Regions from separate parts of the Rossellomorea sp. DA94 genome, predicted to be linked through region 2. Evidence: a T-box and tRNA genes for the amino acid it is inferred to sense, from the RefSeq annotation. Region 2 holds a T-box; the other holds one or more tRNA genes.

Region 1 (3,362 bases), 1.1 Mb from region 2:
GTACCTGTGAAGATGCAGGTTACCCGCGACAGGACGGAAAGACCCCGTGGAGCTTTACTGTAGCCTGATATTGAATTTTGGTACAGCTTGTACAGGATAGGTAGGAGCCTTGGAAACCGGAGCGCCAGCTTCGGTGGAGGCATCGGTGGGATACTACCCTGGCTGTATTGAAATTCTAACCCGCGCCCCTTATCGGGGTGGGAGACAGTGTCAGGTGGGCAGTTTGACTGGGGCGGTCGCCTCCTAAAGAGTAACGGAGGCGCCCAAAGGTTCCCTCAGAATGGTTGGAAATCATTCGCAGAGTGTAAAGGCACAAGGGAGCTTGACTGCGAGACCTACAAGTCGAGCAGGGACGAAAGTCGGGCTTAGTGATCCGGTGGTTCCGCATGGAAGGGCCATCGCTCAACGGATAAAAGCTACCCCGGGGATAACAGGCTTATCTCCCCCAAGAGTCCACATCGACGGGGAGGTTTGGCACCTCGATGTCGGCTCATCGCATCCTGGGGCTGTAGTCGGTCCCAAGGGTTGGGCTGTTCGCCCATTAAAGCGGTACGCGAGCTGGGTTCAGAACGTCGTGAGACAGTTCGGTCCCTATCCGTCGTGGGCGCAGGAAATTTGAGAGGAGCTGTCCTTAGTACGAGAGGACCGGGATGGACGCACCGCTGGTGTACCAGTTGTCTTGCCAAAGGCATCGCTGGGTAGCTATGTGCGGAAGGGATAAGTGCTGAAAGCATCTAAGCATGAAGCCCCCCTCGAGATGAGATTTCCCATCACGTAAGTGAGTAAGATCCCTAGAAGATGACTAGGTAGATAGGTCAGAGATGGAAGCATGGCGACATGTGGAGTTGACTGATACTAATCGATCGAGGACTTAACCACAAAGAGTCATTATTTTAATGAACAACAATTGGTCGATATTCGGCTTTCTTGACATCAATTCTTTATCTAGTTTTCAGGGAATAATTTTATACGAAAATATAAAAAAGCCTTGAAAAATTATATCTACACGATATAATAATACTTGTCCTAAAAAAGAGACAAGACATAGTCTGGTGACAATGGCGAAGAGGTCACACCCGTTCCCATGCCGAACACGGAAGTTAAGCTCTTCAGCGCCGATGGTAGTTGGGGGATCTCCCCCTGTGAGAGTAGGACGTCGCCAGGCTATATACCATGGAGGATTAGCTCAGCTGGGAGAGCATCTGCCTTACAAGCAGAGGGTCGGCGGTTCGATCCCGTCATCCTCCACCAAAGATTTTTGCGCCAGCAAAATATCTTTCCTTAAACTGCTCCGGTGAACTACTTTCATTAAGCAGTATTTATAAAAGGATCTTACACGCCGGTGTAGCTCAACTGGTAGAGCAACTGACTTGTAATCAGTAGGTTGGGGGTTCAAGTCCTCTTGCCGGCACCATTTGGTTTTTTATGAGACGAGCCATTAGCTCAGTTGGTAGAGCATCTGACTTTTAATCAGAGGGTCGAAGGTTCGAATCCTTCATGGCTCACCATTGATTTTTGCTTCGGCAAAATATCTTACCATTGTTTTTCTCCAATGTGAAAAACATAAATAAATGCGGGTGTGGCGGAATTGGCAGACGCACCAGACTTAGGATCTGGCGCCGCAAGGCGTGGGGGTTCAAGTCCCTTCACCCGCACCATTTCTTTTGCGGAAGTAGTTCAGTGGTAGAACACCACCTTGCCAAGGTGGGGGTCGCGGGTTCGAATCCCGTCTTCCGCTCCAGAGACTTGCCGGGGTGGCGGAACTGGCAGACGCACAGGACTTAAAATCCTGCGGTAGGTGACTACCGTACCGGTTCGATTCCGGTCCTCGGCACCAGGATTTTTTGCGAAGCAAAATAATCATCATTGATTTGCGTAAGCAAAATATCTATCCTTACGTTACTATTATAGAATTCATTTAGCGCCCGTAGCTCAATTGGATAGAGCGTTTGACTACGGATCAAAAGGTTAGGGGTTCGACTCCTCTCGGGCGCGCCATATATCGGGAAGTAGCTCAGCTTGGTAGAGCACTTGGTTTGGGACCAAGGGGTCGCAGGTTCGAATCCTGTCTTCCCGACCACCTTCTTTGGGGCCTTAGCTCAGCTGGGAGAGCGCCTGCTTTGCACGCAGGAGGTCAGCGGTTCGATCCCGCTAGGCTCCACCAAGATTTTTTGCACCAGCAAAATAATCTTCATTGATGTTTGCACAGCAAAAAATCCTATATGTTTTGCGAAAGTGAAACTGAATACTATGTTATATGTTTCTTGGCGGTGTAGCTCAGCTGGCTAGAGCGTACGGTTCATACCCGTGAGGTCGGGGGTTCGATCCCCTCCGCCGCTACCATTAGGGACCTTTAGCTCAGTTGGTTAGAGCAGACGGCTCATAACCGTCCGGTCGTAGGTTCGAGTCCTACAAGGTCCACCAAGTACCATTTTTATTACGGAGGAATACCCAAGTCCGGCTGAAGGGATCGGTCTTGAAAACCGACAGGGGTGTAACAGCCCGCGGGGGTTCGAATCCCCCTTCCTCCTCCATATTATCTTTTATATTTTATCGTCGCGGGGTGGAGCACGACCGAATAATCTTCGGAGCGTCTACATCAGCGCACCGACTGAGCAGCAACTTGAATAAGCTTACTGAAGTCGGGGTGGTTCTACGCGATACACAATGGGATAGTGGACACTTAAATATATTTTATCGTCGCGGGGTGGAGCAGTTCGGTAGCTCGTCGGGCTCATAACCCGAAGGTCGCAGGTTCAAATCCTGTCCCCGCAATACCATTTTGATTTGTTTATGAATTAGGAACTTGATAATTCGCGATGAGTCACGTATGGATAGTTATTTTCGCTAGCGCGAAGGTAATGAAACCTATTTTGCTAACGCAAAAAGCTTTGGTCCGGTAGTTCAGTTGGTTAGAATGCCTGCCTGTCACGCAGGAGGTCGCGGGTTCGAGTCCCGTCCGGACCGCCATTTTCATTAAAAGATAATGGTATTATTTTTTTCAAAACTAAGTAAGGCTCAGTAGCTCAGTTGGTAGAGCAATGGACTGAAAATCCATGTGTCGGCGGTTCGATTCCGTCCTGAGCCACCATTTTTTATTTAGACACATTATGGCGATTGTGGCGAAGTGGTTAACGCACCTGATTGTGGTTCAGGCATTCGTGGGTTCGATTCCCATCAGTCGCCCCATATTTTATTTTTTATTGCGGGTGTAGTTTAGTGGTAAAACCTCAGCCTTCCAAGCTGATGATGAGGGTTCGATTCCCTTCACCCGCTCCAATTTATTTTTTGGGCCTATAGCTCAGCTGGTTAGAGCGCACGCCTGATAAGCGTGAGGTCGGTGGTTCGAGTCCACTTAGGCC
Region 2 (3,362 bases):
CCTGTCATGTCCCGACAGAAGTTCTTGAATTTCTCGGGTCATGAGTAGAAATTTCCTTTCATTTCTATTAGACTAGGAATGTGAAATCTTTAGAAATTCAGGTGAATAGATTATGGAAACTCGCCAGCGATTTGCTGATAAGATCGATTGGGGTCTTCTCTTTTTATTGATGCTGTTCTTTATTGTAAGTGCAATGGGAATCAGCAGTGCCCAGACCTCAGGGCAATATGGGACAAACTTTGTGATTAGACAGGCTTTTTGGTACGTAGTGGGCGGTATCATCATCGGCGCTGCGTTATTTCTCGACTCGGATCAGTATAAACGGCTTGCCTGGTACATATACGGCGCAGGAATCTTCTTGCTCGTTTTATTATTGATTTCTCCGGAAAGCATTGCACCTCACCGGAATGGGGCCAAAAGCTGGTTCATGCTTGGACCGCTTGGATCGATACAGCCTTCAGAGTTCATGAAGACATTCTTAATCCTTGCTTTGGCACGTGTCATTACCAATCATCATGAACTTAATCCAAGAAAAACAGTGCAGACAGACTTTCAGTTATTGATTAAAATCGGCTTGACCACCCTTCTCCCCCTTGCTTTCATCATGCAGCAGCCGGATTTAGGGACATCACTGGTCATACTAGCCATCATGACGGGTATCATCCTCGTTTCAGGTATTACGTGGAAGCTGATTGTGCCTATCTATGCTTCGATCGGAGTATTAGGTGCAGGCATCCTTTCACTGGTCATATGGGCACCACAATTATTGGAGAAATATTTAAACGTGAAACCTTACCAATTCGGACGGATTTATGCCTGGCTCGATCCGTACAATTATGCGAAATTAGAAGGATTTCACTTGATCAACTCCCTTAACGCCATTGGTTCGGGACAGATTTTCGGGAAAGGCTACAGTGACCGGGAAGTGTATATCCCGGAAAATCATACAGACTTTATTTTCAGTGTCATCGGTGAAGAGTACGGATTTATCGGCGCAAGTGTCGTCATCAGCTTATATTTTCTGCTGATCTACCACCTAACCAAGACGGCCCTTGATACGAAAGAGCCTTTCAACGCTTATGTGTGTGCAGGGATCATCAGTATGATCACGTTCCATGTGTTCCAGAACATCGGAATGACAATCCAGTTACTCCCGATCACCGGTATCCCCCTTCCGTTCATCAGTTATGGAGGGAGCTCCCTCATGGGGAACATGCTGGCCCTCGGCCTTGTGTTCAGTATGAGGTTCCATCATAAGACGTATATGTTTTCTTCAGAAGATTCCTAATTACCGGTTGCATTCATCCCTGAAATGTGTAAAATAATAGTAATTAGATATGGAATATTCTGTGAAGAAGAGAGTAATCCCGACGTGGATCATAAGCGAGCCGGGGGCGGTGGGAGCCCGGTATGAAGCCCTGGATGAACCGCACTTCTGAGAAGTTCTTCTTGAAATCAGTAGGGAAGGACCGGGATCTCCCGTTATACAATGAGTGTCCTTAATCGGGAATAAGAGTGGTACCGCGAGCTAAACTCGTCTCTGTATAGAGACGGGTTTTTTTGTGTTTTATACTAATGGGAGGTGTAACAAGATGGACTTGAAATTAATATTTGCTCAAGAATTAAAGACTCAGCTCCTGCAGGACTGGAGCGAGAAAGAACTATACGATTTGATTGAAACTCCGAAGCACAGCCATTTAGGGGACTTAGCCTTTCCTTGCTTCCAGTTGGCCAAAACCATGAGAAAAGCTCCTGCACAGATCGCGAAGGAAATGGCCTCTGCGATTACCTCTCCCCTTTTCACCAAGGTAGAGGCGGTTGGACCTTATATCAATATTCACTTTAACGGGAGTAAAGCAGGAAAAGAAATCGTGTCGGGGATTTTGGCGAAAGGAAAGGACTATGGAACCCACACCTTTGGAAAGGACAGAACCGTCGTATTAGACATGTCCTCCCCCAACATCGCCAAGCCGTTTTCCATGGGGCACCTCCGTTCAACGGTCATCGGGAATGCCATTGCCACCATTGCCGAAAAATGCGGCTACCGCACCGAAAAAATCAATTACATCGGAGACTGGGGCACACAGTTCGGCAAACTGATCGTCGCTTTCAAAAAATGGGGAGACCCTGATAAGGTCAAAGAGAATCCCATTGCTGAGTTGTTCATTCTTTATAAAAAATTTCATGAAGAAGCAGAACTTGACGCTTCCCTTGAGGAAGAAGGAAGAAAAGCCTTTAAGCTCCTCGAAGACGGGGATGAAGAGATTACCGGGCTTTGGAGATGGTTTAAGGATGAATCACTCCAAGCCTTTAAGACGATTTACTCTTTACTTGGCGTCGAGTTCGATTCCTATAACGGTGAAGCATTCTTCAATGACAAGATGGAAGAAGTCGTGACCTTGCTTCAGGAACATCACCTTTTAGAGGAATCCCAAGGGGCTCAAGTCGTTCGGATGGATGATGGGAATCTGCCTCCCTGCCTGATCAAAAAGTCTGATGGAGCAACCCTTTATGCCACACGGGACCTGGCTGCTGCCCTTTATCGTCAGCGTCAATATGCCTTTGATGAAGCCCTGTACATTGTAGGCCAGGAGCAGACGATCCATTTCCAGCAAGTGATGAACGTGTTGAAAAAGCTCGGGTACACTTGGGCGGATGAAATGAAGCATATTCCATTCGGTTTGTATTTAAAAGATGGAAAGAAGATGTCTACAAGAAAAGGAAGGGTCATCCTCCTTGAAGAAGTGCTTCACGAAGCCATCAAAATGGCAGAGGACAACATTAAGCAGAAAAATCCTGACTTAAAGAATGCTTACAGAGTTGCAAGAGATGTCGGGGTCGGGGCAATCATTTTTCATGACCTGAAGAATGACCGTCTCAATGATATTGAATTCTCCCTGGAACATATGCTCACCTTCGAAGGTGAAACCGGTCCTTATATTCAATACACCTATGCGAGAGCCCAGTCCCTTCTCAGAAAAGCAGGACAGATCGATCCCCTGACATTTGAAGGTCTTGAAGATGCTGAAAGCTGGGACGTGATAAAGCAGCTGCGGTTATTTCCGGAAATGATCGAAAAATCATGGCAGCATTATGCTCCATCTATCATTGCCAAATATTTAATCGTCACATCACAAAGCTTTAACCGTTATTATGCTAAAACCAAAATCATTTCAGATGACAGCCAGCAAAATTCTCGTCTGGCCCTGGTTCATGCCGTGGGGATTGTCCTTGCCGAAGGATTACGATTATTGGGGATGAAATCTCCTGCCGAAATGTAGAATCCGAAAGAATACTGTCACTATTTCCCGAGAAATAGATTTATTTCGAGAATGTGTCCTGTTCAGTTCTTTAAGTGAGGG

What was found. The T-box of region 2 lies ahead of argS (arginine--tRNA ligase). A T-box ahead of a tRNA ligase gene usually reads a tRNA of that ligase, here a tRNA-Arg.
Region 1: it encodes a tRNA-Arg, which carries the amino acid that the T-box ahead of argS (arginine--tRNA ligase) is inferred to sense. The anticodon was not compared.

The regions. Positions count from the first base shown of each region.
Region 1 covers NZ_CP122397.1:3,750,997-3,754,358, reverse strand. The annotation lists rRNA gene P8596_RS19605 (23S ribosomal RNA) at 1-879, shown strand, start outside; rRNA gene rrf (5S ribosomal RNA) at 1,049-1,165, shown strand; tRNA gene P8596_RS19595 (tRNA-Val) at 1,176-1,251, shown strand; tRNA gene P8596_RS19590 (tRNA-Thr) at 1,339-1,414, shown strand; tRNA gene P8596_RS19585 (tRNA-Lys) at 1,433-1,508, shown strand; tRNA gene P8596_RS19580 (tRNA-Leu) at 1,574-1,658, shown strand; tRNA gene P8596_RS19575 (tRNA-Gly) at 1,667-1,741, shown strand; tRNA gene P8596_RS19570 (tRNA-Leu) at 1,749-1,837, shown strand; tRNA gene P8596_RS19565 (tRNA-Arg) at 1,922-1,998, shown strand; tRNA gene P8596_RS19560 (tRNA-Pro) at 2,004-2,080, shown strand; tRNA gene P8596_RS19555 (tRNA-Ala) at 2,089-2,164, shown strand; tRNA gene P8596_RS19550 (tRNA-Met) at 2,267-2,343, shown strand; tRNA gene P8596_RS19545 (tRNA-Ile) at 2,348-2,424, shown strand; tRNA gene P8596_RS19540 (tRNA-Ser) at 2,442-2,534, shown strand; tRNA gene P8596_RS19535 (tRNA-Met) at 2,702-2,775, shown strand; tRNA gene P8596_RS19530 (tRNA-Asp) at 2,894-2,970, shown strand; tRNA gene P8596_RS19525 (tRNA-Phe) at 3,016-3,091, shown strand; tRNA gene P8596_RS19520 (tRNA-His) at 3,114-3,189, shown strand; tRNA gene P8596_RS19515 (tRNA-Gly) at 3,206-3,279, shown strand; tRNA gene P8596_RS19510 (tRNA-Ile) at 3,291-3,362, shown strand, end outside.
Region 2 covers NZ_CP122397.1:238,806-242,167, reverse strand. The annotation lists gene P8596_RS01345 (FtsW/RodA/SpoVE family cell cycle protein) at 113-1,288, shown strand; T-box leader at 1,341-1,545, shown strand; gene argS (arginine--tRNA ligase) at 1,593-3,281, shown strand.